4 regions of the Synechococcus sp. CC9311 genome follow, and region 1 is predicted to be linked to each of the others. Evidence: predicted binding sites of a transcription regulator. Region 1 holds the regulator's gene; each other region holds the start of a gene.
What was found. Region 1 encodes NtcA, which controls nitrogen genes in cyanobacteria. Its sites were predicted from a motif close to GTANCNNNNGNTAC; they were not measured.

Region 1 (7,984 bases):
CTGATGGTGTGATGCGCGGCCGCTCACTGGGAGCGAGAACGGCAGACCAGTTGGAATCATTGGCGGTTGCACTGATTGACAATGAGCCACTGCCTCAGCTTGCTGGAGTTGGTTCCATCAGCAGCGTGACCCCTGCGGAGACGGTTTCAAGCCCAGGTCCGCGCAGCCACAGCTAGACAAAGCATGAACAGTTCATCGCAGACGACACCCATGGACTCTCGTTTTCGAGTTGATCTGATCGCCGCAACCCCGAATCCGCAACAGTGCGTGTACGTGGGTATGCACCAGGACTACAGCGAAGGCTTCGTGGCCGCCGATCGCGAGCAATGGCCCGATGAGACCAGAGCCGGCGAAATATGTGTCAAACGCCTTCTCGCAGGAGAGCGGGGTCATTACGGACCCATGGAGCATGCCCAGATTGTGTTGAACGTGGGCTGGTTTCCTCATTCCGTGATGCAACAGGCTCGGACGCACCGGGTGGGCGTCAGTTTTGATGTTCAATCCATGCGCTATACAGGCGATCGCATCTGCAGGGCAGCAGTTGGAGAACTCGATCTCGAAGAGGTGTTTTATTTGCGCCCCGTTGGTGAATACAGCGACCGCAAGGGCAAGAAATACCTCTACAGCGAGGCTGAGCGGCAAAAAGATTTAAACCACTGCAAAATCAGCGCCGATCGCTATCAGGAATTGCTTCAGGCCGGCTATGCCGAGGAACATGCCCGCGGCATCCTCCCCTTTGATTACAGGCAACATTTCGTGGTGAGCTTCACGCTCAGGGCCTTCCTGCATTTCATGGATCTACGCGCAAAGCTCGATGCCCAGCAGGAAATCCGCGAGCTCTGCGATCTCATGTGGCCCCACCTCAAAACGTGGACGCCAGAATTTGCGGGTTGGTACGAAAAAACAAGATTGCACAGAGCTCGGCTTGCTCCCTGAACCTTCAAAAATTAATTTTTGATAGTTAAAGATTCGTGGGTTGTTTGATAGTTCAACAATCCACTCTGACCCTTGATTTCAGATTGATTCAGACCTTAGCCAGCGTCACCCTCTCAGGTTGATGCTGATATTTACCTTGCCGATCGCTGTAGGTGGTCTCACAAGGGTCACCTTCAAAGAACAACAACTGGCAGATCCCTTCACTGGCATAAATGCGACAGTCAGCACCAGAACTATTACTAAATTCCAACGTGAGATGCCCCTCCCAGCCAGCCTCTGCTGGAGTTGTATTCACAATGATGCCTAAACGGGCGTAGGTGCTTTTGCCAAGACAAATCACCGTGATATTGGGCGGCACTCGCATCTTCTCGAGGGCAACACCGAGGCCATACGAATGTGCAGGAAGGATGAAATAGTCTCCATCCTCATCATGATGAATGGGCGTTGATTCCAGGTTGTCAGGGTTGAATCGCTTGGGATTCATGATCGTGCCGGGGACGTGGCGAAAGATCAAAAACTCCTTAGGCGAGAGCCTCAGGTCGTAGCCATACGATGAACAGCCAAAACTCAGAACCGGACTCTGCCGTTGATCCGGATCCAAGTGGCGCACTAATCCGTTTTGAAAAGGCTCGAGCATTCCTGCATCAGCCTGATCCGTAATCCAGCGATCGTTTTTCAGCATTAGAAACCTCGACGCAATTCCGTCACTTGATCAGCCATCTCCATCATCTCTGCAGGGATCGCGGGCCCCGTAACGATCACATCCATCGCCGAAGGCCTTTGCTCCAAGACAGATAAGACATCTTCGTGGATCAAGTAGCCAAGCTCAATCGCCAAGCCAATCTCATCCAGGACGAGTTGGTCCAACGTGCCTTCTAAGAGATGGGTCTTGCAGATCTGCCAGACCTCCTGGACAGCCTCTTTTACCTCGTCATCGCGGCTCACAGCAGCATCTGACAGGCATTCCGCCACGGAAGGCCGCAACCATCTCAGCCTGTCGCAGAGGGTGAGGCTGCTCTGGGGGCCTTGACCCACTCCACCCTTGAGAAACTGGGCGATCAACACATTGCTACCAAGACCTGCAGTCCGCAGCGCTTGGCTCAGCACACCAGAAAAGCTCCCTCGAAAAGAGGCGGTATGCACCTGAAGCTGCCCTTCTGGAGCAACCAAATGGAGGGGTGGACGAACCTCGACAGAGGGCAATCGCCTTAGTCCTGCTTGCTCGAGAGTCCTGTGGTCAACAGTCCGCGACTCACGAGAATGATGGGTAGGGCTGAGGCTGACGGTCATCACATTCGCCGATGTCCGGCAAATCCGGATGTGGATGAATCTAGCGGTGAAAGTCGAATACACAAGTGTTTTGACACCATCCATGGTGTGCCTAACCAACTGGCAGGCTCAAAGCAACTCCGCACCGTGGCCTCATGACCGACACCTCTCGCAACGACGGACGTCGACCGGGCGACCTTCGACCCTTCTCGATCAGCTGGGATCCCATGGGATTTGCGCTGAGTTCAGTGATCATCCACAGCGGACGCACCACTGTTCTTTGCAGCGTTTGCCATCAAGAAGGAGTGCCTCGCTGGCGCAAAGATCAAGGGAAGGGGTGGCTCAGCGCCGAATACCGACTCCTGCCTGGATCCACTCCGGAGCGCCAAAACAGAGAGCTACTCAAATTGAGCGGACGCACCCAGGAGATTCAGCGTCTGATTGGCCGCAGCCTGCGCGCAGCCATCGATATGGAAGCTCTCGGCGAGAACACATTGAGAATCGATTGTGATGTGATTCAGGCAGATGCAGGCACCCGCACCGCTGCGATCAGCGGATCTTGGGTTGCGCTTCAAAGGGCCTGTGAGCGGCTTGTTCAACAAGGAGTTCTCAATACCAATCCTGTCCAATCGCAGGTGGCCGCCGTCTCCGTTGGCGTGATTCACAAACGCCCTTTACTCGACCTCGACTACAGCGAAGACAGCCAAGCCGATGTGGATCTCAACGTCGTGATGAACGGAGAAGGGCATTTGCTGGAACTGCAGGGCACTGCCGAAGGAGCTCCTTTTAGCCGTCACCAGCTCAATGACCTACTGGACCTCGCCGAGCCTGGCCTCAAAAAAATCATGGATGATCAACGCGCGGCTCTGTCCGCTGGATGAACTCCGCCTCATTACAAGGCAGCATTTCGTGTTCCTTGCTACACGGGCTGGGTGGGCTGATCCATAACATCTCGACAAATGCGCTGGGAACATGGCTGAGGTCAGCCGCGGCTTCAGCCGCTACGCACCACCAACAATTCGCCCGGCGGGCTCGAGCTTTGGAACCCCCGCGGTTCCATCAAGCCGCACTCTTCAAGACGTCATTCGGGGACTCGATGGAGCCAACTCCGAAATGGTGGAACGCGGCAAAACCATCTTTTTCCCCGGTGACCCCGCAGAAAAGGTGTACCTCATCCGTCGAGGTGCCGTTCGTCTCTCCAGGGTTTACGAATCCGGCGAAGAAATCACTGTTGCCTTGTTACGAGAAAACAGTCTTTTTGGAGTGCTGTCGTTACTAACAGGTCATCGATCCGATCGTTTCTATCACTCGATCGCTTTCACCAGAGTGGAGATGGTCACGGCTCCCGCTACATCAGTGCGGCAGGCCATCGAAGCTGACACCAGTGTGGGCTTGCTGTTATTGCAAGGTCTTTCCAGCAGGATTCTTCAAACCGAAACGATGATCGAAACCCTCACCCATCGGGACATGTCGTCTCGGCTGGTGAGTTTTCTGCTGGTGCTCTGTCGAGATTTCGGAGTGCCTGGTCAACGAGGCATCACCATCGACCTTCGCCTCTCGCATCAAGCCATCGCCGAGGCCATCGGGTCCACACGCGTCACGATCACTCGTCTCTTGGGTGATCTCAAGTCGTCCAGCCTTGTGGATATCGATCGCAAAAAGATCACTGTTCTCGATCCAATCGCTCTTGCCAAGCGGTTCAGCTGACCTTGCAGGTGAAGATGGAGCTCCCACCCGAACTCTGATTCTTCGTACTCCGTGACCGGCTGGTTCCTACTTCTCGCTCTGCTTGTACTTGGAGGCGTGCTCTCAACCCTGGGAGACCGCCTTGGTTCTCGCGTGGGGAAAGCTCGGCTGAGCTTGCTTGGGCTGCGTCCGAAGCGCACAGCCGTGGTGATCACGGTGTTGACGGGCAGCCTGATTAGCGCACTGTCCCTGGGACTCTTACTTTTGGTGAGTCGGCAGCTCAGGGTCGGCCTTTTTGAACTCAATGCTCTCGAAGCGAAATTGCGAAGCAGTCGCTCCGACCTCAAAACAAGCAAACGCGCTCAGAAGCAAGCCGGCAAAGAGCTCACAACAGCCCAACAGCGAGCGGCAGAACTGCGTCGCACCCTGAAGCCCCTCCAGGAACAAACCCGATCCCTGGAAGCAGAGCGCCAGCGCTTGAGCCAAGACGTGGATGCGAAAGATGTTGAGATCCAACGCACCGAACAGGAACTCTCGGCCGTGCGCTCGCAAATTCGCAGTGGCGAGAAAGAACTCAATGAACTGGAAGACACTCTTCTCGCTCTGCGGCGCGGAAATGTCGCCATCAGCAGTGGTCAGCCACTTACCACCGTGACCCTGAAGCTGGAACGCCCCGATCAGGCAAAAACGGTCATCGATCAGTTGCTACGAGATGCCAATCTTCAGGCCTATCAACAAGTGCTGCCTGGCCAACCGGTAGAGCGTCAGCTCCTGCTGGTTCCGCGACCCGATATCAAACGCTTGGAACAAACGATTCGCAAACCTGGCACCTGGGTTGTGAACATCCGTTCAGCAGCCAATGTGCTTCTGGGCGAAACCGTTGTGTACGCCTTCCCTGAAGTGCTTCCCAATGTCACGGTGACCAGAGAGGGAGAGATCCTGGCCCGCACCACCGTCGCGAGCAATGAGCGCAACCCTGAAGCCGTTCGCAACCGACTGAATCTTCTCCTTGCCTCCACATTGGCCGAGGTGCAACGACGCGGTTCTCTCAGCAAGGGTCTGCAGTTCGATGGCAATGCCATCAATGCGCTTGGCCAAGAGCTGATCGACCGCAACGGCGGTCTCGCAACGCTCGAAGCAGTCGCTTTACGGCGTAGCGAAACAGCAGATCCGATCGCCATCCAGTTGCGTCTCAGTCCATGACACGCGTCGTCGCCTTGGATCCTGGCCGAAGCAAATGCGGATTGCTTCTAGCAAACATCTCAACGAACACGGTGCTGAAAGCCATGGTGATCCCAAGCGCTGAGGTGCTGGATCAGCTGCGCGCCTGGATGGAAGACGATCAGGGGGAGAACGCTCAGATTGCTGATCTGGTGATCGGTGACGGCACCAGCAGCACGATCTGGCAACAACAACTTCCCACCAGCCTGAAGGTCCATGTCGTGGACGAAACAGGAACCACCCTGCGAGCCCGCGAGCGTTACTGGCAGTTGTGGCCTGCACGGGGCTGGAAGCGCTTGCTTCCTTTAGGCCTGCGCATCCCGTCTGGTGATCTCGACGCCATCGCCGCGCTCGTGATCCTCGAAGATTATTTAGATCGGCCGTTGCAATGGCCAGGTCCCGATCCCCTCAAAAACGGGCCCTCACGGTGAAGGTGTAATCACCACCGGGCTCAAGGTCATAGTCAGATTTCACAAGGAAGCGAAGGAGCGCGTCTTGAATCAACGCTCGCCCCAGGGAGGGCTCCACACTCAGCTCGCCTCGATCAAAAAACCAGCTGAACTGCCAATTGAAGCCTCCGGCCTGGACGTCTCCTTCCAAACATTGATCTGCAAAACTCTGGCGTTGAACCCGCAGATGGGCGGTGGTAACAGGTAACGCTGCCATCACTCCTCAGTGCTGGTAGGAGCCAGCTGAAGCCCATTGAGGTGATTTCCTGCAAGGTCGAGGCCTTGAAGCTGAATCCTCTCCAAACCATCCACGACCTCCAACAAAACCTTGTCGAGCAGGGGCTCCTCGTCACGACTGAAACTTCCAAGCACATGCGACACCGTTCTTGCCTTGCGCTCACTGGGGTTTTGCCCGGGTGCACCAATTCCAATCCGCAGACGCGCGAAATCCTGCGTTCCGAGATGCTGAATGGTGCTTTTGAGGCCGTTATGGCCACCGGCAGACCCACGGGCCCGCAAACGCAAACGACCGAGCGGCAGGTCCATATCGTCAACGAGGACCAAGAGCTGATGCAGCTCGAAGCCAAACCAATCCAATGCAGCCCGTATCGAGCGACCGCTGTCGTTCATGAAGGTTTGGGGCATCAACAATCGCAATCGCTTGTCCCCCGAACCCAAATCAGCGAGCTGACCTTGGAGCTTCGGCATGGATCGAAAGCCACCGCCTTCGCGAGAGGCCAGGCGTTCCAAAGCCATAAAGCCAACGTTGTGTCGTGTGTTGGCGTAGCGATTGCCTGGATTCCCCAACCCCACCACTAGGCGGAGATCACCGCGATTCATCGACTCAATCGGAAGGAGAAGTTGGCTCTGTCTTTGGAGCAACCGTTGGGGGCACAACCGTCTCAGCTGGTGCTTCAAGAGCTTTGGCCTGATCCGCTATGGGTTCGGGCTCAGCCATCGCCTTATTAATTTCGCGCTCAAATTCCTTGGAGGCCGACTGAAAACCCTTAAGAGTTTTACCAAGGGTGCGGCCGAACTCCGGTAGCCGTTTTGGGCCGAACACAAGAAGAGCTACCGCAGCGATAACGGCCATTTCTGGCAGGCCAATGCCGAAAACATTCATTCTCGGATGTCAGCCCAGGCCTAAGCCATTCCAGTTGACATTGATTCCTTCAAGGATCAGTGACTTGTTGTACAGCTGAAGAATGATCAGCAAAAACACCAGGAAAAGGGCCATAAAAATTCCCATCACTGGTGTGGTGCCCCAGCCGGGGACAACCTTGCCGTATTCCGAATTTAGGGGGCGGAGCAGATCTCCCAGACGGGTGCGTTGAGCCATGGCAGCGCTGAAGTCTCGGGTTGAATTAAGTCTCGATACTGTAGGGGCTCCGACCCATATAGGGGTCGATCCTGTGGAGAGTTGTGATGGAAAGTTCGTCCCCAGCCATGTCAGTGGCGATTGCCGTGCTGGCGGCCCTGCTTGGGTTAACAGGATTTGGGGTGTACACAGCCTTTGGGCCTCCATCAAAAAATCTCGACGACCCGTTCGATGATCACGAAGATTGAACGTTCTCCAAAATCAAAGTGATGAGCTCGCCAGGTTTCACCTCCCAGAATGTCCTTGGGTCGTTGGATTTGGCGCAGCTCAGCCTCCAATCAGTCCCAGGCAACCAACGCTGACGCGCTGGTCCAGGATTGAGTAATTCAATTTGAACGGCCTTACCGCTCAGCCCGGCACCCTGCGCTGGTCGGACTGAAATCGGCACCAAGCCGATGGGCAAGGAGGGAAGCCCTTGCCAACGCTGCTCCAATGCAACAGGGCCTACCCAACCTGGCTCCCTGAATCGGATCGCCGCCTGGGCCACACCACTGCGGTTCCAACCAAGCAGCGCTGGCATGAAGGCCAACCGGTGCCTATGCCATCCGTGATCTGCTGAGGGGTCTGGCCAGGTTGGACCTCGGAGCAGGGAGACTCCCAGATGGTTCGGGCTGGCATCGACACCTTGAGGACCATCCAGCAAGACCGCCATCCCACCCCCAGGAGCTTCCGCTTCGGCCGCCAGCCATGAGATCACAGGCAGTTCCCAACGCTCTTGTTCATAAGGAGTGAACGCTTCTGCTGGTCGCTCGATCACTCCACCACTCGTGTCGGCGGCCCAACGCACGGCAGGACTATTCAGCGGCAATTCCAACCTCAGCAATTCATGGGTCTGCTGCCATTGGACGCTGAGCTGGGCCTCGAGCCAGGGCGAATCGGCCTGAAGGATGAGGTCCAGGCGCACCTTGCTCAATCCAGCAACTGTGCGCAACACGATCCGTGCTGTCAGAGGACCCGATTCCACTAATTCTGCCGACCAACGTTCGGCCATCGGCAGCGGATGTTGGCGGTAATCAGCGGCAAGATCCCAAGCATCCCAGAACTC
Region 2 (7,984 bases), 400 kb from region 1:
TCCATGACTCCGAGGTCAGCACCAACGAAAGAGGCCAGATCGATCTTGTTAATGACTAATAAATCAGACCGTGTAATTCCAGGTCCACCTTTACGAGGAATCTTGTCTCCAGCCGCTACATCAATCACGTAGATACAAAGATCGACAAGTTCAGGACTAAAACTGGCCGCAAGATTGTCTCCACCGCTTTCAACCATCACCAGATCAAGTCCAGGGAATTGATGCTCCAGTTCACTCACAGCAGCTCGATTGATGGAGCAGTCTTCTCGTATCGCCGTATGGGGGCACCCCCCGGTTTCAACCCCACGGATACGCTCAGGCTCCAATGCACCTGAGCGCGTGAGGAATTGAGCATCCTCTTGCGTGTAGATGTCATTGGTCACAACTGCTAATTGCAGGCGATCGCGCAATCTCCTGCAAAGCGCTTGCACGAGCGCTGTCTTGCCTGAGCCCACCGGACCGGCGACACCAAGCCTGAGTTTGCTGCTCATCAGCTCCGGAACAAACGTGAATACAAGTCAGCATGAGCCAACTGGGCGAGCCCTGCACCAACACCACCACACCAAAGCGTGTGCGGATCTTGATCCTTTAAAACACTCGCCTGATCACGAATCATCGGCAACAGTCGCTGCTGAATCCGTTGAGCCGTGGTGGGACCCAGCGGCACCAAGCGGACCGCCGCACTGAGCTGATTTGCAACCCAGCCATAGAGATAACCCTCAACCATCTCCAACTCAGAAATCTTCCACGACAGGGCAGCCCAAGCCCAGGCCGCAGGCCACGCCAAAACCAATGGCTGAGGCAATGGATGCCCAAGATCAGCCATCAATTTCAGCAAAGAACCACCCATCTGTCCTTGCTGAGCTCGCATCTCAGCCGACTCCCTCAAAGCCAGCAACCACCCATCGAGACTGATCAAGTCACTAGGCATTTCTAACCGTTTTTCCTCCCAGCTTTGAAGCTGAACACGCAACGGGGTTAGCGCCGCAGCCTCCAACCTCAATGCACCCCTCTGAAGCTCAGCTTCAATCCACTGTTGAAGATCGAATTCGTTGATCAAAGAACCATCCTGGATCAAGACTTCAAGACCTTCCGAATAACTAAAAGCACCAACAGGCAAAGCAGGGCTTACCAACTGCAATAACGCAAGCGATGTCATGCGTGCTGATGGGCAATGTAAGCACCGCCTTCCGGCATGAAGGAACGACAACACCGTGTCAGCTTCAATCCACGACCCTTAAGCATGGTTTCGAGTACGGAGTCATTCAGTAACAACAGCTCATCCTCATGCAACTCAAGTGCCACATGGCGATTCCCTAGGTGATAGGCAGCCTCCAGCAATGCCAGCGGCGTTGCTGCTTCCACCCGCAACAACTCCTCAAGAGCAGCGGTTACCAAAACATGCACCTGCTCATGCGCATCGGTGAGGCGATCACCAGGCATCAAGGCTCGCTCGCGCGGCAGCTGCAACAACACGTCTCGACCACAAGCAGTTCGACGACGTCCACGCAGCACAGTGCGCTGATCCGCGCTCAACGGCAACTCCATCACAGCGAGGGAGCCGTTCGGCCACGGCTCTTCAGACAAGAGGCGATGGTCCAACACGGTCAAGCCAACATCCAAGGGTTCAGACAACCAACGAGATCACGCCACAAAGACTGCCCAAACAGCACGCCATCATTTGGTAGTCCTTGTTACAGAGCTGAGGAGAGTTGGCGTCGAGCGTGCGTTGATGCAACGACTTGATCCATGGCACGGCACCTGCAACCTGCAGTTTGTTGCGGGCAGCAGTGGCAGTCAATTTCAAGGGGGCTGTACCGCCCCCTTGAAATTAATGCGGGCCGAACGGGGCGAGAACGGGCGTTGCGAGCTGCCACTACTTCATACCGCTGGTGGCCTTGTGGGGGGAGACCAATTGAGCATCAACCTCGGCTTAAGACCAAACAGTCGCTGCTTACTCACAAGCGTGGCCGCGCAAAAGATCTATGGATCCATAGGTCGAAGCCAGCTCCATCCGCTGGGAACTTGGGCCCGCCAACAGGTCTCGGCAGAGCTTGATGCGGATAGTGATTTGGAATGGCTTCCGCAAGAACTTGTGCTCTATGCCGATGCTTTGTTTGAACAAAACCTCAGCGTCACATTGCCCATGGATGGATCCTTTCTCAGCGCTGAAATTGTGCGTCTCGGACGCACTGCCGCAAACGAAACATTGGGACAGGGATGCTGGAGATCAGACGTTCAAATCCAACGCCAAACGTCTGAGGGAAGGCGTTGGGAACTTGTTGACAGACTCGAAATCAGCGACGACGCGCTGAAGGGGTTCCATGGACTCAATCAACAACCTGTCTTCGGCACCTTGGTTTGGGCTGCACCCTTCCCTCTCCAAACAACCAAGATCAACAACCTCCTCGATGACATTCGCCAAGATCGAAAGGCTCTCGAAGGACAGATGCATTGCGGCGCACTCCCTCAGGGACTGATCGCCCGATACAGCGGCTTCTCCAGTCGAGATGCCCGTTTCTGGTTCAGCAGGATTTGGGCTCGCACCCGTCAAGCGCGAAACCTGGCATCGCCAAAGATTCCCAGGGTCTGGCCTTTACAAGAATATCCATTGAGGCCATAAGGGTTCACATTGAACATTCCGCTGCCCAAGAGCGATAGAAACTAAGAGGAGTGCAAGGTCACCATGCACCTCAGCCCCCAGGAAAAAGACAAGCTGCTGATCGTCACGGCTGCGCTCTTGGCAGAACGTCGACTCCAGCGCGGCCTCAAGCTCAACCACCCTGAAGCTGTGGCATGGCTCAGTTTCTTGGTTCTAGAGGGAGCACGCGATGGGAAGAATGTGGCCGACCTTATGCAGGAAGGCAGCACATGGTTAAGCCGCGACCAGGTGATGGAGGGCATTCCAGAGTTGGTCGATGAAGTCCAAATCGAGGCTGTATTTCCCGATGGGACCAAGCTCGTGACCCTGCATGACCCCATTCGCTAAGGCTTCTTCTGATGGCACCCCTGATCCCCGGTGAATTGTTAGCGGAACCCGGCGAACTTGAACTCAACGCCAACAGAGAGGTCACGACCCTCACCGTTGCCAACAGCGGAGACCGTCCCGTGCAGGTGGGATCCCACTTCCATTTCCAAGAAGCCAATGCTGCCTTGATCTTTGACCGTGACGCTGCACGCGGGCAAAGGCTTGACATCCCAGCCGGTACGGCCATTCGCTTCGAGCCAGGTGACAACCGCGACGTGAATTTGATCCCATTTTCTGGAGCACGCCGCGTGGTCGGCTTCAACGGAAACATCAACGGACCCCTCGACGCCTGATTCATGCCCTACCGCATTTCTCGCCAGGCCTACGCCGAAACCTATGGGCCTACCACTGGAGACCGCATTCGCCTAGCGGACACCGAACTCATCCTCGAAGTGGAAAAGGACTTCACCACCTACGGCGATGAGGTGAAATTCGGAGGCGGGAAGGTGATTCGCGATGGCATGGGCCAATCCCAAACCTCGCGGGCTGGGGGAGCCGTTGACACCGTGATTACCAATGCCCTGATTCTTGATTGGTGGGGCATCGTCAAGGCCGATATCGGCCTCAAGGATGGCCGCATTGTTGGGATCGGCAAAGCCGGCAACCCCGACATCCAGGAAGGCGTCACCATCGTGATCGGGCCGGGCACCGAAGCGATTGCTGGTGAAGGGCACATCCTTACCGCTGGGGGAATCGACACGCACATCCATTTCATCTGCCCCCAACAAATTGAAACGGCCCTCGCTAGCGGGGTGACCACACTCATGGGCGGTGGCACGGGACCCGCCACCGGAACTAATGCAACCACCTGCACCCCGGGTGCATTTCACATCGGCCGAATGCTGCAGGCAGCAGAAGGACTTCCCGTGAACCTGGGCTTTTTCGGCAAAGGAAACGCCAGCACTCCAGAAGCCTTGGAGGAACAAGTACGAGCGGGAGCCTGTGGCCTGAAGCTTCACGAGGATTGGGGCACCACACCTGCCGCGATCGATGCCTGTCTGTCCGTTGCTGACCAGATGGATGTGCAGGTTTGCATCCACACCGACACGCTCAATGAAGCCGGTTTCGTGGAAGACACCATCGCAGCCATCAAGGGACGCACGATTCATACCTTTCATACCGAAGGTGCCGGAGGCGGGCATGCGCCAGACATCATCAAAATCTGCGGAGAAGCGAACGTGCTGCCAAGCAGCACCAACCCAACAAGGCCCTACACCCGCAACACTCTCGAGGAACACCTCGACATGTTGATGGTGTGCCATCACCTTGATCCAAAAATCCCAGAGGACGTGGCCTTTGCAGAATCACGCATCCGCCGCGAAACCATTGCTGCTGAGGACATCCTTCACGACCTAGGCGCCTTCTCGATCATCGCTAGCGACTCCCAAGCAATGGGACGCGTGGGAGAGGTGATCACACGCACCTTCCAAACAGCCCACAAAATGAAGGTTCAACGCGGCGCCTTACCAGAAGACTCAAGCCGAAACGACAACCACCGCCTCAAGCGCTACATCGCCAAAGTGACGATCAACCCAGCAATCGCCCATGGCATCAGCAGTCAGGTGGGTTCCGTGGAAACAGGCAAACTCGCCGACCTCGTGCTTTGGAAACCAGGATTCTTTGGAATACGACCTCAACTTGTTGTCAAAGGCGGGTCAATCGTCTGGGCCCAAATGGGTGATGCCAATGCCTCAATCCCCACGCCTGGTCCAGTCCACGGCAGACCGATGTTTGCTGCCTTCGGAAAAGCGCTTGCACCCAGTTGCCTCACCTTCATGAGCGATGCGGCCATGAACGACAACATCCAAAGCAAACTTGGACTGAAGCGCACCTGTATTGCCGTAGAAAACACGCGTGAAGTTGGCAAAAGTGCTCTGAAGCTCAACTCTGCACTACCAAACATGAGCGTGGATCCACAGACCTATGAGGTGTTTGCCGATGGCGAGCTCCTAACCTGTGAACCAGCGGAGGTTTTGCCTCTCGCCCAACGCTATCTGCTGCTTTGAACACAACCACCCCAACCTTGCTGGTGGTGCAGCACATCGATCGAGAAGGCCCTGATCTCGTTGCGGAAATCGCACTGGAGCAAGGGATGAGCATTCACACGATTCGCCCTGATCAGGGGGAGCCTCTCCCCGACCCCATCAGCACTAAAAACACAATCGCTCTTCTACTCGGAGGACCGATGAGTGTCGGAGACCGACATCAAGAGTCGCTGGCTTGGATGCAACAGGAGTTGGACTGGCTCACTCGTTGGCATCAACACAACAATCCCGTGCTGGGAATCTGCCTTGGCGCTCAACTTTTGGCGGTCGCTGCTGGTGGCAGGGTGCAACCATTGCAGGTGGGACTACCACCTCAACCCTTGAAAGAGGTTGGCTACGGATCCATTCATTGGCTCACGAAGCCAAGTAGCGAACCACTCCTACAGGGATTACAACCCAGTGAAATAGTGCTGCATTGGCATGGTGATCGCATCCAGCTTCCTCCAACAGCAACCTTGCTGGGCTCATCACTTCATTGCCCAGAACAAGCGTTCCGAATTGCCAAACATGCGGTTGGCTTGCAATGTCACTTTGAACTGAGCAGGTCCAATCTCGAGCGCTGGATTCAAGAGGACCATGAAACTATCGTGAGCGCCATAGGGCCGGATGGGCCCGAGCGATTAAGACAAGACAATGAGAGATTCGGTGAATCAGTGCAACAACAAGGACGAATTTTGATCAGAAATACCTTGAGACTCCTTTCTGCACGCACAACCAAACCATAAACAGGCCAAATGGGCCAACAATGAAGTGACCCTTACAAGAGCTTCAAGCTGAAGCTAACACCACTTACAAATGGCTCAGGCAAATCACGCTTAGGCCTAAAAAAGAAGTATTCGAGTCCAATTTATTCAAACAATTGATCAGGAGCAGAGGACAAAAGTCAGCTCTACAGCAGCAATTTAGAAATCAGTAGCAAACAACACCTGCCAAGGTGGGCTCAAAGCGATTGGATAGGAGTGATAAACAACGATTCATGCGATGTTCAAGGAATACCAACCATCGCATGGATATGACGAGTATTTCTGCAAAAAGCAGGCTGCCCCACGTGCTGACTTGGAGCCTCTACTCAACTCGCTGGGCCAAATCGGCATGGCCGAGCTCCAACACAATCATGCCTGCGCCAGCAATCTGTTAAGACGCCTAGGAGCCACGTTCCGAATCAACGGCTCAGGAGCACATGCAGACGAACGAATCCTCCCTTTTGATCCATTACCAAGACTGATTCACAAACGAGAGTGGGTGATTCTGGAAGAGGGTTTGCTGCAACGGCTGGATGCAATTGATCATTTTTTGGCTGATATTTATGGACCACAAAATATCCTCAATGACAACGTCATTCCACGGGAAGACGTTGAAAGCTCCCAAGGCTGGCGTCCAGAAATGCAAGGTATTTCATTACCTCTGGGACGATGGTGTCACATTTCTGGACTGGACTTGATCAGGGATGGGGATGGCAACTGGCGAGTACTAGAAGACAACTTACGATGCCCTTCAGGGGTTGCTTATTTCCTCGAAAATCGTCGTGTCATGAAGCGATTATTTCCGAGTCTATTTGAAGGGCGACAAATCCAAGCAATCGATGATTACCCCTCCCATTTACTACGAACACTTCAGGATCTAGCCCCATGGAGTGAAACCCCACGGGTGGCTCTTCTCACTCCAGGAGTCTTCAACAGTGCTTATTTCGAACACAGCTACCTCGCACAGCAAATGGGAATCACACTAGTGGAAGGCAGAGACTTGATCTGCGAAAACGAACATGTATGGATGCGCAGCACAGCAGGATTACAACGTATCGATGTGATCTATCGACGAATTGATGATGATTTTCTGGACCCCAAAGTGTTCCGCCGAGATTCCGTCCTTGGAGTGCCTGGCCTCATGGACGCAATGCGCAAAGGAAACGTAGCGATCGCCAATGCACCAGGCACAGGTGTTGCCGACGACAAGCTTATTTATGCCTACGTGCCCGAGATGATTCGCTACTACCTCGACCAGGAACCAATCATCGACAACGTGCCCACTTACCTCTGTTCAAAGCCAAATGACTTGACCTACGTGCTGGAACACCTCAACTCACTCGTCGTGAAATCAGTCGCTGAAGCTGGTGGCTACGGGATGTTGATCGGCCCCCACGCATCAACAAGCGAAATCGAGGCTTTTGCCGAGAAGATCAAGGCCCATCCACGCAATTTCATTGCACAGCCCACATTGCAACTCTCGACCGTTCCCTCTCTCAGTGAGGGTGAACTCTATCCGTGTCATGTGGACTTGCGTCCATATGTTCTGCGCGGAAAAAGGAACTGGGTCAGTCCAGGTGGACTCACCCGCGTCGCCTTAAGACGTGGATCTTTAGTCGTGAATTCATCCCAAGGTGGCGGGTGCAAAGACACCTGGGTGGTGACCGATCATCACGCACCCGTTGAACATCGGGAGGCCATGCCGTGTTGAGCCGGGTCGCGGACTCCCTCTATTGGATCAACCGTTTTGTGGAGCGCGCCGAAAACATCTCTCGCTTTCTTGAAGTAAGCGAAGCAATGTCTTTAGACAATCCCAGCAGCAATGCTGAACCCTGGTTGCCATTAATCGATGCAAGCGGTGATCGCCAGCTTTTCGATCAAAGCTATCCACGTCGATCGCCACAGGATGTAAGGGGTTTTCTGCTCCTTGACCGCAACAACCCAAACAGCATTGTGAGCTGCATCTCTAATGCCCGTGAGAACGCCCGTCAGATCCGCGATGTGATCTCTACAGAGATGTGGGAACACATCAATGAACTTTTTTGGAGTCTTCAGGATGGAGAAGTCCTTTGGAGAGAACCAGACTTAGAGCAACTGCGCACGATTCGTCGTGGTTGCCAACTTTTTTATGGCATTACTGACGTCACACTCAGCCGCGATCATGCCTG
Region 3 (7,984 bases), 380 kb from region 1:
AAGAGCATGCCGATGAACACCATTCCTCCAACAATATTTCCCAAGGTGACCGGGAGGAAATTCCAGAAAATCACTTTGTAGAACGGAACGCCTGAACCGAGGATTGGTCCAGCTGTATGCAGGAATTGATTTACAACAATGTGCTCCATGCCCATTGTTTGGAAGGCCGTAATCGGCAACCAGCAGGCAAGCAATTTTCCGGGAACACTTTTGCTCACAAGAGCCATCGTGACGCCGAGGCAAACCAACCAGTTTGCAACAACTCCACGCAAGAAAGCCAAGAAGAAACCCATACTTCCAAGGGCCTCGTACTTTTTCACAACGTTGATCTGGTTAAGAGCAACGATCTTTTGAGCTACAAGATCCCAAATCGGTGGACCAACGTTCTCAGCAGCAGCATCCATGCTTCCGCTGGTGAGGCTGATGGCCATGATGATCGCCACAACGAGCGTACCGATGAAATTGCCAATCCAGACCCATGTCCAATTTCGGAAGGTTGCACTCCAGCTACATTTGCCGGCCCAGGTTGCCATCGGCAGCAACGCGAAGTTGCCAGTGACCAACTCCATTCCGAACAGGACGATGCTGGCAAATCCAAAGGGGAACAGAAGAGATCCCACAAACGGTAGTTTTGTAAGGATTCCTACCGTGAGGGCCAGGATGACGGCAAGACCAAGAATGGCGCCAGAATAAAAGCCACGGATCAGCAGATTTTTAATGCTGACTGTTGCTTTTTTGCCGCCGGCTAAAATCATGCCGTCGACGAGTTCATTAGGTAGGACGTAGTCCATCTGGGACGCTGTTGCGCTCATGATTGGGTTTTAGTAAATGAAAAGGAAATCAACCGCTAACGCGATTCATGAAGCGTGAGAAGACATCTTGGTGCTGTGGGGATACAGAAACTGGTTCTTTGTCTTTGCCACTTGCGCTAAGCCAATTGACAAAACGCGATAGGAAATCACCTTTGAAAGTCATTGCAAAATGAATAAAAGTTTGATTTTTTAAATGCGTTGAACCATGGCTTCAAAACAAAGCGCCACGGTTTTACGTTGTAGATCTAATTCGGTCTGTTTAAGCCCGAGGCTTTGCTCCGAATTGTTCGATAAGCACCTGTCGAAGAACGTTTTGAATGTCTTCTGCGGGGATTGCCTTTTGCTGGACTTCCCCGATCTGAGGGTTTTCGCCTTGAGATCCTCCGATGCTCAGGGTGTAGCCCTCACCCATTTCGCCCTTGCTGTTTTTCGCCTTGGTGCCTGTTAGGCCGATCGCACCCATGAACGCTTGCCCGCAGGTATTGGGGCAACCGGTCCAATGGATTTTGAGCTCTTCGGGTAATTCGAGCTCTGCATCGAGTTGTTTCGCAGCAGCAATGGCTTGGTCTTTGGTGTTGGTGAGACCAAAGCTGCAGTAGGTGTTTCCTGTGCAGGAAACCGTGCCAGCGGCGATGGCACCTGGTTCAAGTGGGAAGCGTTGCAACAATGGATCTGCTTTGAAACGATCCAAATTTGCTGATGAAAGCCCCACGATGATGACGTTCTGGTCCTCTGTAAGGCGAATTTCACCAGTCCCGTAATCAAGACTTGCAGTGGCTAAGTCGTGCAGATCTGTTGCTGTGAGTCGTCCAACGCTGACATGCAGTCCTGCGAAAAACTCATCGGCATTTTTCTGTGGGTGGATTCCGTAGTGAGACCGAGGTGTGGAGTTAAAGACTGACCCTGGATCCTCTATGAGAGGACCAAAGAGGCTTTCCACTTCACTTCTGAACGCGTCGATACCGAGCTGGTCGAGATACATGCGGAAGCGGCCTTTGGGGCGCTTGTTTCGTTCGCCGTTGTCACGCCAGAGGCGAATGACGCAATCGGTCATTCTGCAAATTTCATCCTGCTTCACCCAAGCATTCAGGGGGATGGCATATGCATTCATTTGTGATGAGAGAATTCCTCCGATCCATACGCCGAAACCCAAAACACCATCCCGTTCAACAGGGTGAAAGACGATGTCGTTGTGGAGTAGAAAGTTGTCTTTTGCCCCAGCAACAGCTGTATTCCATTTTCGAGGGAGGTTGGAGAACTCTGGATTTCCTTCACAATGGTTTGTCAGAAAGTCCTGAAGTTCAGTGGTGAAAGGTCGTGTATCGATGATTTCGTTTGGATCAATGCCTGCAAGCGGATTGCCGGTTACATTTCTTGGATTATCAAAGCCTGATTGGATTGAGCTCAGTCCAACGTCCTTCAGTCGCTTGAGAATATCTGGTAAATCATTCAGCAGTACGCCACGCAGTTGTAGGTTTTGGCGTGTTGTGATGTCGCAGCTTCCATTCTCGCCGTAGCGCTCCACGATTGAGGCCACAACCCGAAGCTGCTGATGATTAATGACGCCATTGGGGACTCGCAAGCGAAGCATGAACTTGCCTGGTGTTTTGGGACGCCAAAACATTCCATACCATTTAAGACGAAGCTGAAGATCGGTTTCATCGACTTCTTCCCAGCCAACTCTCGCAAACTCTTCAATCTCGTTGCCAACGAGTAACCCATCCTTTGCTGCTTTATTCTGCTCAATTTTATTGAGCTTCTTGTTTTCTAGGAATGGTCTTGTGGGGACTTGAATGCTCATAGTGCTGATGCCCTGGTACAGGAATTCGTCAGTTAGCGAGATTTCCAGCACATCAGAAATGTTCGTGCTGAGAAAAGGTTTATAGCGATCTGTGGTGTGATCTTTCGGTATCGGTTGGAACCAAATCAGCGTCTACGGACTCGCATTTTTGTTTGATTTGCTACAAAGAAGTTCTGCGGTTTCTGGCTCGATTAACCCCTCCTTAACGGCAGAGAATTGAATCAGTATTGGCGGCCTATTTCTCCGATCCAGCGAACGGCACCATGGCGGATCATGGACCAAACCCTTGCCATGGCCGCTAAATCGCGATCAAAATCGTTTTTAAATCGCTTTGGTGCTCGGTTGCTGCGAGCAGTGGACTGCATGGGAGCGCGAGAATGCCTTCTGCGGTAGTTAGTCATGCATGCATGAATGAAAACCACCTGACTAGATCAGTTCCAGGGGCTTCAGATCCGTGGCCGTTGTTACGGAAACGTGGCGAATTGAGTGGTGGAACTGCCCTTCGTCTTGTGATCCATGGACGTTCAGGTGGATTGATATCCCCTTGCTTGCAGCAGATTGTGGATGCTGTGGCTGAGCGCCGAACGGCCCCAGTTGAATTGGAAGTGCTGACTGCAGAGCATCCATCGCCTGTGCAGTGCGATAGCCAGTGGCTTGTCCCTCTGCTCCTACTGCCTGGCAGTCATGCACGCAGTGACGTGCCGCTGATTCGTGAGCGCTTGAAGGCTGAGGGTGTTGTTGTGAAGTCGCTTCCTTTTCTTGGCGCTTGGGATTGTTGGTGGGGTCTCATGTCGTGTTGGATTGCGGATGTTGCTGCGAAGCATCCTTCTATGGCTTTGGTTCATCATCCATTGAGGCCAGGGCTGTCTGATCGTTTCCTGGCTTCAATTCAGGCTCGTTTTGACTTGCCTGTGGTGCCGTTTGATGTCTGGGACCAGTTTGCTATCGACCATCCCAACGTGGTTCCATTACCTCTTTCGTTAGCGCCCAATCGGATGTCTGAGGCGTTGCGTCAGGTTGGTGGCCTGCCATCCCTCCTTGAAAATCCCCAGCTTCGTCAGGGACTTATTCATTGTCTTGCCCTATTGCCGTGACTGACTCGACCATGACGGGCACTGTGTATCTCGTTGGAGCTGGACCAGGCGATCCTGATCTGCTCACCGTGAAAGCTCATCGCCTACTGCAATGTTGTGATGCCCTCGTCTACGACTCATTGGTTCCAAGTGAGGTTCTCGAACTTGTTCCCGAGACCTGTGAGCGACACTTTGTCGGCAAGCGCCGAGGGCACCATTCCGTGCCTCAGCCCAGTACCAACTCAGTGTTGGTGGCCTTGGGTCAGCGCTATAAAACGGTTGTGCGCTTAAAAGGTGGAGATCCCTTCCTGTTTGGCCGTGGTGGAGAGGAAGCAGCCCATCTGGTTTCCCATGGCGTTGCAGTCGAGGTTGTGCCTGGCGTGACGGCCGGGATTGCGGCTCCCGCTTATGCCGGAATACCGGTGACGCACCGACGAGCAGGCTCGTCGGTCACCTTTGTGACCGGTCATGAGGAGATCGATAAACGTCGTCCATCAGTGAATTGGCGTGCTTTGGCGACCGCAAGTGATGGCTTAGTGATTTATATGGGTTTGCATAATCTCCCGCGTATTGCTGAGGAATTAATCGCTGGCGGCCTTGACGGCGACACACCTGTTGCTGTGGTTCAGCAGGGCACTGTGGTGGGTCAACGCTGTCTAAAGGCACCCCTACGCGAGGTGGCAGAGGCCACTCGACTAGAACAATTTGCTTCACCTTCCATCGTGGTGGTGGGAGATGTGGTGAACCAACAAGTGAGTGCCTGTGCTCCTGAGCCAGCGGCGGTCACGATGCCGATTCCATTTTGAAGTCCGCTCCTTTGGCACCAGCGACGACCCAAATCAGCAAAACGTCTCAATCACCTAATCAGGATTCACGGATCAGGATTCGCTGTGGCTTTCCAAGATGCTTCCCGTAATCGCGGCAATAGTTGCACGAGGTTGCAGGGACGCGTGTTCGCGTCCAATTGGCTGGAGATCAATCGGTCCCAAGCTGTTTGAACGGCATCTAACGAACCGGGAAGAACAAAGATGATGGTTCCATTGGCGACGCCTGCTAGGCAACGACTTTGCAATGTGCTCGTTCCAATGCTCTCGTAGGAAAGAACGCGAAAGAGTTCACCAAAACCGTCGATGGTTTTGTCCAGCAATGGGGAGACTGCTTCTGGGGTCCCGTCTCGGCCTGTCAGGCCTGTTCCGCCGCTTGTTATCACTACATCAACGGTTGGATTGGCAATCCACTGACTGAGTTCTGAGCGAATCTGATAGCGATCATCAGGGCAGATCCGTCGGTCACTGAGTTGATGACCTGCGGCTGTGAGGCGTTGTTCCAGTGCGTCACCGCTGGTGTCTTCCGCCCTGGTGCGGCGGTCGGAAATGGTGAGGAGTGCAATTGAGAGGGCCAGCTCCAGAATCGCGAATGCAAGATGACGCTAGAACGAATCAGGACTTGCAGTTGTTCGCTATGACGAAATCTTCGGAGAGAACACTCCAGGTGTTGTTGTTTGCTTCGCTTCGAGATCAGGCTGGTTGGGATGAACAGTGTATTTTGCTTCCCGACAAAGATGTTGTGACGGCTGATGATATCTGGCATCAATTAAAACTTGGACCTCGTCCTGCCTCTGTTCAGATTTCTATTAATCAGCGGTTGGTGAATTCGCTTACCCCTGTTCAAATAGGGGATGAAGTTGCTTTTCTTCCACCCTTTACTGGAGGTTGAAGGGTTGATGCAAAAACTGGAAATAACAGTTGAGATTCATAGCCAACCCTTTGATCCTTGGATTCGGTTGTCTGAATGGTCATCAACTGCCGCTGCTTCAGCCTCATTCAGTGGACGTGTTCGAGATGTGGCTGAAAATGGGATTTCGCTTGAAGCGCTTGAGCTCACGCACTATCCAGGACTGTGCGAAAGCTTGATCCGTGAGGATGCGGAAAGGTTGTTGATGCTGCATGGTGCGACAGGAGCGCTTGTGATCCATCGGGTTGGACGCTTATCGCCTCATGAGGTCATCGTGCTTGTGGCTGTTGAGGCTGATCGCCGTGGCCCTGCGCAACGTTGTTGCATGGCTTTGCTTGAAGCGATTAAGCATCAGGCCCCTTTTTGGAAAAAAGAGTGGAGGAACGGACAGGGCTCGTGGGTTAGCGGAAATACGCCACTTTGAGCTTCTTCTTAGAGGAGGCGGGATCGTATGAGTTGCGCCCAAAGACTCTCGCCGGCTTCTAACCCTCCTGTTTGTGCGGGAATCTCCAGCAAAAGATCGCTCTGAACCAGGGAGCCAATGCGGGATGAGGCTTGAGAGTCGCTCACCCGCGCCATTAGTTCTCCATTGGCATTGACCTCCAAGCGAGCGCGGGCTAATTCGGGGCGGCCAGGCCGACGAGCCAAAGCGTTGGCCAGTTTGACTTTGACGCGTGGAAAGTACTCAGGCTCCTGTTGACCCTCCAAGATCTGTAAGGCTGGCCAGAGCAGTTGCAGGGCGGTGACCGCTGCAGCCACTGGGTTTCCAGGGAGGCCAAAGAAAGGCACGGATCCTTTCTGGCTTTTGATGTGCCCGAAGGCAAAGGGGCGCCCTGGTTTCAGAAATAGTTTCCAGAAACTCACCTGCCCTAATTCGTCCACCAGCGTTCGGATCCAGTCACTGTCACCTGCTGAAATCCCCCCTGTGCTCACCACAACATCACAGGTGTTGCTGAGCTCAGCTAACGCCCGCCGCAAAGCTTCTGGTTGGTCGGGAACCACGCATTTTGCATGCACCACTTGGTGGAGGCTGTTCAGGATCGTCTCAAGCAGGGTGCTATTGCTTTCCCATATGGCTCCTGCTCGTCGCTCTAGCCCGGCTGGCACGAGCTCATCCCCGCTGATGAGGAGGCCAATGCGAGGTTTGCGATGGACTTCAAGCGTGGCTATGCCGCAACCTGCTAAACGTCCAAGCTGGGAAGGCGTCAAGCGCTGGCCAGGATTGATCAATAGGTCCCCGGCTTTGCATTCCTCGTCTTCGGCTCGGATCCAGGGTTGATCCGAAACTTCAGCAGCCAAGGTCAGTTGCGTTTGGCTGGTCTCCACGCATTCCTGTGGCAAGACCCAGCCTGCTCCTTCTGGGAGGGGGGCACCGGTCAAGATTCGGATGGCTTCACCAGCGTTTAAGACCCGATTAAATGGAGAACCAGGGGCTGATCGACCTTGCAGAGCCCATTGCTGGCCGACTGTCGGTTGATGGTATTGCCCTAAGGCATACCCATCCATGATCGAGGCTCGGAATCCTGGGATCGAGGCAGGAGCATTGATTGACTTGGCATTGACGCGCCCAAGCGCCTCCTGGAGAAGCACGGTTGTGAGGGCATTGATCGGGCTGATGTCTTCGAGAAGGCGATGTCTGGCTTCGCTAAGAGGTAACCCTTCGCGCCCATAGGGTTCAGCGGGACCAGGCACCGTTGCGACCTCCATCTTTATGGGTGAGAGCGATCTGACCCAAGGTCATCCCTGGATCAATGGACTTGAGCATGTCGTAAAGCGTGAGTAATCCAATGGACACTGATGTCATCGCTTCCATCTCAACACCCGTGCTGTTTGTTGTGCTGCACCGGCAGCACAGGATGAGGCCCGGTAGTGAGGAATCCGGTTCAATCGTGACTTCCACTCCACTGAGTGGTAACTGGTGGCAAAGGGGAATCAGTTCCCAGGTCCGTTTTGCCGCCTGTATGGCAGCGACTCGCGCAACAGCAAGGAGATCACCTTTCGGTGTGTTTCCGGAACGGATCAGTTCCAGCGTGGTTGGCTGCATTTGAAGGCAGCCCCTAGCTGTTGCTTCGCGTTTCGTTGGACGGCGATCACCCACGTCAACCATGTGAACTTCACCTGCTGTGTTGAGGTGAGTGAGGCCTTCTTCCATGTTCAGCGGTTTCCTAAGGCAGACCACAGTGTTGCCTCAGATCCCACAACTGGATCGACTACGGCTTTTGGCGATGCGTTGATGGCTGGTGATGACGAAAGTTCCTCCACCAACTCGCTGCGGGATCCCATATCGGCCCAGAGGGTGGCTGGTGAAGCAATCACTGGCTCCACTTTTGCGTTGGGTCTATTGCCGTTGCTCGCAACCCCAACTTGACTTCGCACCATTTGTACCGCAAGCGACCCAACAATGAAGGCTCCTAGAAAGCCCGTCGCTATTGCGATTTGGCTGCGATTTCCTGTAGAGACGACCCCAGAGTTCATGCCTAAATTGAAGAATTCAGACTCTCACTATGGAAACGTGTTGAGTGAATCGCTACCAAATGAAGGAAAAGCTCCAGGATAATTCACAT
Region 4 (7,984 bases), 450 kb from region 1:
ACTGATTACCCGTTCGGGGGATAGGTCAGCAGCGAAGACCACTCGAATGGGGGATTCGGATTCGTTGTGTTTCAGCGATGGTGAATACATCGAGGGGATGCCCCCTAGACAACACCTGAATCAAATGAAACTTTCTACTTTTGTCGCTATTGATCTCTCGCCCAAAATTACTTAGTAAATGCTCAGGAAGAATTTAATTATGATTGAAACACTACTCGGAATTGACAGAGTCGAGTTCAACCGATTTGTCATTTCCACAACTATCTGCGTCTCAGGCTGCATCATACTAATAAAACTATTCAGCAAAACTACTGACTCCTAATGAACAAAAACCACGACGTCCATCCAGCACTGATGGTTTCCTTCATTTTAATTCTGGGACTTACTGTCGGTACTGCAGTGGCAATGGAAAAGTTTGGATTCGCGATGGGCTTAGATACTACCGAACTCGAAATGGAGGATCTAATACCCGGTCGTTCAGACTTACTGCAACCTCGAAATTGAAGCCAAATAGGTGGCTGCGATTATCGCTATCGATCTCACGGCTGAATATTCACCAGCACCGCCAAGAGCGGGGGTTGTGTATTGCTTACTGAATAGCAGCAAAGCTGAAACTGCCTTACCTGAACGTTTTCACCGGCAGAGCTGAAAGCGAACAATGCTGCGAGTCAGCCCTTTTTCAGACCAGTTGGGCATCACCCTCCAAGGGGTGTGCACCGTAAGCATGTCGCCGTCGATCGTGAAAAATCGGGTTTGTTCGGTACCAACCCACTCGGGGTTCCAGGCCACATCTACCTCGGTGATCCAGCGGTCACTCTCGAGGCGGTAGATGCCGGTGTAGGCGATCATGCTGCTCAACAGGGCCGATCGCTCTTCGGCATTAGAACCCGGTTTGCGCCCCTCTGCCGAGAGCATGAAGGAGAGACGGCCTTCCGGAGTGAAGATCACATAGCCAGTGGGCTGATCGCCCATCGGTGCGAATGTGTCGCTGCTGGACTGTTGTTCGACGTCGTAGCTCAACAGCTGCCAGGCGCCATGAACGGAGGGGGAAGTAATGGCTTGAGTGGACTGAACCGAACTGAGGGTCACAACTAAGCCTGTTTCTGTGCGGCAACCTACCGATTGTTATCGAGCTTCGCGAGCCTCAATCGAGGTATTCCTGAGCAATTAATGCCATGGAATGGCGATCCGGTAACAACAGCAACGAAATCAATCATGGGCCGGAGCCCGGAAGGGCGCTGATACATAGCTATCAACCTCACGACTGAATATTCACTAGCCCCGCCACGAGCGTGGTTTTTTATTTTCTTGGCTTACTCGAATGACTGCACGACTAACAGGATCACTAATAGGAGTCAGAACTAATCCCTCAGGGATTAATATATAATGTACAAAGATCTCTTTGGTTATTTGCTCAATATCAAGGTTGATGGATTATGGCAAGAGCTACTGCATTCGAGACCAGAGTTTCAGCAGATCTTAAAGTTCGCTTTGGTGGTGCAAGTACAACAGCACAACGCAAAGAAGTTCAACAGCTGCCTGTGATCAATGCTTTAACAGCATCACCAAGTAATCGGGACGTACGGGTGCACGATTGCTGCTATAAGAATTCACCCGATAGTCTTGATCCCGGTAAAAAAAAGGCGGCAGTTAGGGCTGTTCCAGCAGGGTAATTGCATCATTCACGCTCAGTCGTTTGCTTCGATGCAGGACTCGATCCCATGTCTGCGTCGGTAATGTCCTTAGCTGAAATCCTTATTTTCGCGATCTCGTTTTATCTATTTTCTGCCAAATCGTGCCAGCCGTTGGATGGCATTCATACGTTTCATTTGTCAGATTACTAGCAAATTGCTCTTTCAATTAAAGGGGCAACGATTTTTAAATGTGTGCGGTAGGGGCTTTCCAAGCGGTTGCCCAAATTTATATATGCCACTATCATGATCAAATCTTGTTTCATTAATACTCAAATGGTCAAGGTAATAAAAACCTTATTCTATGCATCTCTTTTGTCTCTAATATATAACAATATTGCTTACTCCTCTCCGGCTCCTCGGATCCGATGGGGCAATGAAGAAGATACTATTGTCCAGTATATCAATGCCGCCGATAAACTTTGGCAAACTGGCAACTGTATGGCAAATGCTGGCATGACAAGATACTTGTCAGACGAATTCCATGGAACTTGGACTTCAGGTGAGCGATATAACAAATCAACAGCTTTGGAGACTGGTGCCAACAAAGATTGCGTTCTTGGTGATGTCAAAGTCAAGTTCTTTGGCGAGAATGTCGCTATCGCCTATGGAAGCGAAAGTTATATGTCCAAAGAAATTCCATCCAAAAAAACCTGCTTAGCATGGACCGATACATGGCTTAAATATGATGGACGTTGGCAGATAATTGCCGCCCAAGACAATGTAGTCCCTTGCGTTCAATAGTTGCTGTATACAGGATTAATGCAAATCGAGGGAAAATCCTTGCTTGTCGAAATCTTAAAGCTAGGCAAATATCTGTAATTCATTCGCTCTTGACTCGTTTTGACAACAGCTCACGCGGAAACATGTGACGCCAAGGCTCCAGGGCAATAAAAACCTCGCTTGTGGCGGGGAGCTAATCAACGGCACTGAGGAAGATTTCGTGTCGGGAGGGTTCAGCCAACACCCACAGAGCCAAAAAAAAGGAAGGCCCACCAGACCTCCCTCACGACGACGCGCCCCCCAAGGACCACCACATCCTTGGATTGAAATGAGTTTTATGTATCCGCACGAACTCTTTTGTAGGAACAGGCACCGAATTATTGCTAGGTCAGCAATCCATAAAAAAGGAGGGTCTTTGACAACCCTCACCCCTTCCGTGGATTCCCGTGTGAGGACTAAGGTGAGTTTTATGTATCCGCACGAACTCTTTTGTGGGGATGGACACCTGTCACGGTTCTGGTGATTCGAGTCCCCATGTCGCAGAGACCCACTTTCTTCCATGACTCAGCAGGTTCTTCCACAAGGTTTCTTCCTCTACTCCACAAACGGGCTAGAGACTCACACCCAGCTGCCAAGTCTTCAGCCTGACCCTCTCCTCTTCTACCAATAAAGGGACCATCCATGTGGATTCGACTTCACCAGCCACATCCCTTCCAAGCTGTTCAATAGCGAGAACTAGCCAAGACTTGTAGCCATCAGATGTTGGCTGCAATGACTGTTGACCGTATGGATGCTGAAGCTGCCCTAGAGGTCAGTTCTGCCTATCAATAACCACCGGGCTCGTTGGGCTTTTCGCCTGACTCAAAGACGGTCAATGTGTACTGGCCTTCGCGGGTGAAGCGCTTGAAATCCTCGAAGTTTTGCCGCTCGTAGGTAGAGCCGTTTTCGGCAGCAGGGAAGGCGAAAGCCCAGCGGGGGCTGTCGACGTAGACGTTGCCGCGGAGCTGGGTGAAATCGCAGCGGAACTGCTCCGGAGGCATTGCGTCGTCATGACGCGAGAGCACGCATAGGGCTCCCTTCACAGTGTCGGCCATGGCAACGGGCGGATCGATTGGCTCACTGACTGCAAAGAGTGCAGCGACTGAAGCGAGGGCGGTGAGTGTGGTGCGAATCATTTCTTCTGAGGGTCGGCGGTCAACTTGGTGCGTTCCTGCTCTGCCATCGCAGGATTAGCCACAGCCCATGCTTTTGTCGCAGGGTTTGCTTCTAAATAGGCTTTCCAGTCGCACTCAAAAGGAACGAGCTTGGCATCGCATTTAGGTCGCTTCGCTTCTGCTTCAGCTGCTTTCCATCAGGGCTTGGCATGTTCACAGCTGGAGTTCCAACCAATCTTCGGCATGAGCATTTCTTCTTGCCTGTTGACCAGCCAGCTTTCACCGCTGAGTTTCTCCTTGTGTAGGGCTTAATCAGGCTGCTGCTGCCACATGAATGCAGTTTGGCGAGATTACCTATTGGGGTGAGAGCCACTCAGACTTGACCTGAAACGTCAAAACTCCCACGTCATCTCCCTCGTCTCCCTGTGTGATGGCGACACAAGCCAAACAACCATCTTCAAAAGCTTCCCTCGACTTACTGGCGAACTTCGCAGCGTCGTCATGGGACCAACAAGCCAGCCCTCTTTCATCTCTTTCTTTCACATAGGAGTCCCACACCTCAGCGAACTCCTCACCGTCAGGGCCGTTAAGGAGCTCATTGACGGCTTCTTCGGCTCCTACCTCCTTGTGTCTCGCCATAAAAGCTCTCATCAAAGGATGGTCGATGACACGTGAAGTGGTGATGACTCCCGTCACTCCACGAATAGTCGTAGCAATGACTCGCTTTGGGTCTTTCCGAGTGTCGATAACCATCACTGGACAACCCAAGTCCCAGCTATCTCTCATAATCAGCTCTCTCGCTGACTGAGCTAGCTGACCCTTCAGCTCGTTGATGAGGGTGCTGACGAGAGTGGTCGGATCTGCCATCTGACTCGGTTGTCGATCAAGGGTAATTCGAACAGGATGATGAAAAATAAAGGCTCCTGTGTCGATAATTCTTTCCCCAAGGTGGTTCTTCGGAGGTCCACTCTTCGCACTGCTGTTCACAATGCTGGGATTAGCACCTGCCAATTCACAAAGCATTGATTTCAGCAGTCGTGAACTGGAGCAAGGCATAGCCCTCGAAAGGGCCATCAATGCCCAGCGTGTTCGCGTAGGGATGCCAGTACTGAAACCACTCAATAAAGACCTTCAGAGATTGCAACTGTCCTACAGCGCTGCTGTTCTCAACGAGCTATTGGATCGCGCCAACTGCGATCACGACTACAGCGCCTTCCAAACTTTGCAAAACCAGGTCTCAAAAGCACCAGCAAAGATTGCCACCGCCTTTCCAGCCAGCGAGGTGATTGGATGCCCTATTAATTCCCGCGCCTGGAGCATACAGTCGATGATGAGCCGCTGGAATCAATCCCCTCGTCACCACCAGATCCTCTTTAAGCGTCCCAACAGAAGCAACGTTGGATGCTCCGTGAAGTCTCGTGGAGGTTTTGTCGCATCAATCTGCACCCTCTGGACTCCCTATAATTAATACATCGACCGCTGTTTTTGAGTCAATGCCATTGTCCTCGTCTTACGGCGGAGTTTTTTCTTATTTTTTCTTGTAAGATCATTCTTGATTTATAAATGCACTGCCCTATTGCTTGCATCGTTCTTACTGTTTACATGCAACGCTCAGGCAGATACGAAGCCAAAAGATCGCAGCATTAATTTTTTCGAACTTATGCTTTTAGGGCCGGTGTGTTAGTAGGGTCGATAAGTATCAATTGCATGTTAGCTGGACTTGAAGTCACTCCAGATGTGAAAATCAAAAGTTCAGTTGCTTCTCTTTGCATTGGTACCCTCATTGAGGCTGTCTATAAGGTTTCAGTTGTATCAACTATATTGGCCATAAAGTGGATCAAAAAAGTTAATCTACAATGCTTCAAGCTAATTCCAGCTAAGTTTCAGCTAAGGCCATATACCCTGCCTAACGGCGTGGGCTTTTTACTTTTCTGTATAAGGCTGCTACCAATAGCAAGATTGGTTTCACTTTTGTAACACCACAAACACCAGAGGCGTTGACGCTGGCGCTATAACCTTCTTGTAGCCATAACTACACCCAACGTTCACCTCACTTCTGTGAGGCGCAGACTCGCCAGGCCACGGAACGGGGACCTGGATTTCTGAGGAACCTCAAATGACTCTCACCTATCGTGGTAAGCAGTATGTCCAGCACAATGCTGCTGGCAATGATGCATCTAAGAAAGCACCATTGACATATCGCGGCGTGTCATACGCCAAGTGATCTAAAGAGTTCACATCAATTAGCTCTCGCTTAACAGCGGGAGTTTTTTTGTTTCTTAATCGAACATCTCTAGCTGTTGTTCAGTTGCTGCATCAACGTAGTCACTATCATCAGATTGATAAGGAATGTCTAGCTCCCTACGCCCAAGAATCACTGCGCTGTAAGCGGACTCAAGCTTTGTGCATTCTTCAATCAGACGCCTGATCGATGATTCTCGATCTGAGATTTCATTGGCGAGGGCTGCACTGAACTGTGTCTCTTCCGATTGGTTCTGCAGCTCGTGCCTTGCTTGTGCTTCGGTTCCAGGCAAATAGAGATAAGCACTGGCCAACATGACTCCAAGCAGTGGCTCTCTCCTACTCACACCACGTTCAACATCATTGACAAGACTGGTCGCTGTCAATCCATCAACAATCCGCAGTACCACCAGCCGATCTACAAGTAAGGGTGACAGGTAGTCGAATGCGGGTAGATCCTATTATCGCAGAGCCCTTAGGGCAGCGTTTCCGCGAATTCCCAACCCTTACGTCTCGATTGCTTGGTGTTGCGGTTAAAGCCTTAATCACAGGTTGTTGTTGAACTTCTTTCCTCATTTCTATTGTTTTGGGTCCACCAAAACGTAATCTCAAATCAGCATTCACCCTGGATTCAAAATTTCGTCATAGGAATAAGCAACACCAGCCTGTGGTTGATAGCTGATGTCATATTCTAGCCGTGCTTTCACGCCAGATCCTTCAGCATCGTTTTCAAATATTTCTGGTTCCTTCTCGCAGCTTTGGTAGTAATAACCTGCCATTACGGCCAATAAATTGCTGATGTTGTAATTGACATCAAGGCCGACAGTTGTTAACGGTTCTGCTGCAAAGCTACTGTTCATTGTGGCGATATTGTCTGAGCCATAGCCGTATTTCCCAACCGGTATTAATCCATAGACATTGGCACCCCATTGGTTGCTTTGTAATTCTACATTTACAGCAACCTGCTGAAAGAACGGTGTTTGTGAATTAAAGACTTCAATGCCATTGGTTGTTGTACCTGTTGCTATCGGCCTGCTGTCATATCCAGCATTGATGCCATACATCGTGCTGCGATCACGATTGAGCCAGCGGTAGCCCAAACGCGTGGAGGTCGAGATGGTGGTGCCAGCAACAGTTTGAAAGCCAAGAGTTGGCTTGACGACATCCTTAAGGCTGATGTTCATCACACCAAGATCATCAGCACTGTCCTTCTCTTGAGCAATGGCAGGCAGGGAAGCAACAGAGATGGCAGAAGCCAGCAGCCCCAAGGAGAGACGACGCAGCATGGGGCGTCAATTAGATGCCGTAACGATGCCTTGCTTGTGCTGGTGATGCCAGCTGCAGTAGCTGGTTTCAGCTTTGCTGGTAGGTCAGGCAGAAATGAAAAACCCCGCTCGTGACGGGGTAAATGAATATTTAGTCGGGAGATCGATAGCGACCACTCAAAGCCCTAAGACCTCTCATAAAGGCAGGTTTATCAGGCTTCCCGACAGAAAATTCAAATCAGAACCTAAGTTGGATTCCGAATTCAGGATTACGATAATGGTTGTATCCGTAGACAGGAATCACTGGGGGATAGCCATACACCTCGCGGTTATAAACCCTGCGAGCATGACCCCAATCATGGTCATATGCTCTTTCATAATGATTAAATGCGCGAACATCATGGCGGAACTCTCGACGACTTCTTCTTAGCTCATGAAGTCTATGGTGGTGACCATGGTGATGATGCTCCTTTGCCTCTGCAGCAGGTGGAGTAACAAACATTGAGGCGCCGATGATAGAAGCGGCAGCGATGGAAGATAAGAGTTTCATTTGAATGATTTAGGTAGTAGAGGTCGCCACTCCTGGACCTCTTCACCATCGTTGAAGCTTTACGAATCCGAATCCCCCACCCGAGTGGTCTTCGCTGCTGACCTATCCCCCAAAAGGACTAGAGACTCACTCCCAGCTGCCAAGCCATCAGCCTGTCCCTCTCCTCTTCAACTAATAAGGGCACCATCCAGTCGGACTCGACTTCACTAGCTACATCCCGTCCAAGCTGTTCGATACAGTGTGAAAGCTAAGCCTTGTAGTCATCAGCATTATTAGCTCTTATTGCCATCTGCAGCTCCTCACCGGCGCAGACGGCTTTGAGCATCGATTCCTCGCTGTGCGGGGTAGAGCAAGCGGCAT

Region 2: SYNC_RS13170 (urease accessory protein UreD) is a predicted target of NtcA. The motif match lies at 1,685-1,698, and genes of this name have one in related genera.
Region 3: SYNC_RS13280 (ferredoxin--nitrite reductase) is a predicted target of NtcA. The motif match lies at 2,721-2,734, and genes of this name have one in related genera.
Region 4: SYNC_RS15250 (DUF4278 domain-containing protein) is a predicted target of NtcA. The motif match lies at 5,591-5,604, and genes of this name have one in related genera.

The regions. Positions count from the first base shown of each region.
Region 1 covers NC_008319.1:320,959-328,942, reverse strand. The annotation lists gene SYNC_RS01550 (thioredoxin domain-containing protein) at 1-176, shown strand, start outside; gene thyX (FAD-dependent thymidylate synthase) at 211-936, shown strand; gene dcd (dCTP deaminase) at 1,025-1,618, opposite strand; gene SYNC_RS01535 (cob(I)yrinic acid a,c-diamide adenosyltransferase) at 1,618-2,226, opposite strand; gene rph (ribonuclease PH) at 2,361-3,086, shown strand; gene ntcA (global nitrogen regulator NtcA) at 3,178-3,912, shown strand; gene SYNC_RS01520 (DUF3084 domain-containing protein) at 3,964-5,094, shown strand; gene SYNC_RS01515 (resolvase) at 5,091-5,543, shown strand; gene SYNC_RS01510 (DUF3146 family protein) at 5,521-5,778, opposite strand; gene pth (aminoacyl-tRNA hydrolase) at 5,778-6,401, opposite strand; gene SYNC_RS01500 (TatA/E family twin arginine-targeting protein translocase) at 6,406-6,684, opposite strand; gene psbH (photosystem II reaction center phosphoprotein PsbH) at 6,694-6,900, opposite strand; gene psbN (photosystem II reaction center protein PsbN) at 6,987-7,127, shown strand; gene SYNC_RS01485 (alpha-mannosidase) at 7,115-7,984, opposite strand, start outside.
Region 2 covers NC_008319.1:2,529,092-2,537,075, forward strand. The annotation lists gene ureG (urease accessory protein UreG) at 1-491, opposite strand, end outside; gene SYNC_RS13160 (urease accessory protein UreF) at 491-1,159, opposite strand; gene ureE (urease accessory protein UreE) at 1,156-1,623, opposite strand; gene SYNC_RS13170 (urease accessory protein UreD) at 1,733-2,623, shown strand; gene SYNC_RS13175 (urease subunit gamma) at 2,687-2,989, shown strand; gene SYNC_RS13180 (urease subunit beta) at 3,001-3,321, shown strand; gene ureC (urease subunit alpha) at 3,325-5,034, shown strand; gene SYNC_RS13190 (type 1 glutamine amidotransferase) at 5,031-5,798, shown strand; gene SYNC_RS13195 (circularly permuted type 2 ATP-grasp protein) at 6,055-7,527, shown strand; gene SYNC_RS13200 (alpha-E domain-containing protein) at 7,521-7,984, shown strand, end outside.
Region 3 covers NC_008319.1:2,545,454-2,553,437, reverse strand. The annotation lists gene SYNC_RS13285 (formate/nitrite transporter family protein) at 1-791, opposite strand, end outside; gene SYNC_RS13280 (ferredoxin--nitrite reductase) at 1,072-2,613, opposite strand; gene SYNC_RS13980 (hypothetical protein) at 2,835-2,978, opposite strand; gene SYNC_RS13275 (DNA mismatch repair protein MutS) at 3,021-3,707, shown strand; gene cobA (uroporphyrinogen-III C-methyltransferase) at 3,719-4,492, shown strand; gene moaB (molybdenum cofactor biosynthesis protein B) at 4,558-5,088, opposite strand; gene SYNC_RS13260 (MoaD/ThiS family protein) at 5,148-5,402, shown strand; gene SYNC_RS13255 (molybdenum cofactor biosynthesis protein MoaE) at 5,365-5,844, shown strand; gene SYNC_RS13250 (molybdopterin molybdotransferase MoeA) at 5,853-7,112, opposite strand; gene moaC (cyclic pyranopterin monophosphate synthase MoaC) at 7,096-7,572, opposite strand; gene SYNC_RS13240 (hypothetical protein) at 7,575-7,895, opposite strand; gene SYNC_RS14880 (hypothetical protein) at 7,923-7,984, opposite strand, start outside.
Region 4 covers NC_008319.1:773,320-781,303, forward strand. The annotation lists gene SYNC_RS03960 (DUF1651 domain-containing protein) at 1-5, shown strand, start outside; gene SYNC_RS03970 (lipocalin-like domain-containing protein) at 634-1,089, opposite strand; partial or broken gene SYNC_RS14975 (hypothetical protein) at 1,452-1,673, shown strand; gene SYNC_RS03975 (nuclear transport factor 2 family protein) at 1,938-2,435, shown strand; gene SYNC_RS14570 (hypothetical protein) at 2,882-3,097, opposite strand; gene SYNC_RS03980 (hypothetical protein) at 3,239-3,589, opposite strand; gene SYNC_RS03985 (hypothetical protein) at 3,923-4,435, opposite strand; gene SYNC_RS03990 (hypothetical protein) at 4,557-5,036, shown strand; gene SYNC_RS15250 (DUF4278 domain-containing protein) at 5,685-5,792, shown strand; gene SYNC_RS03995 (hypothetical protein) at 5,848-6,195, opposite strand; gene SYNC_RS04000 (hypothetical protein) at 6,430-7,095, opposite strand; gene SYNC_RS04005 (hypothetical protein) at 7,924-7,984, opposite strand, start outside.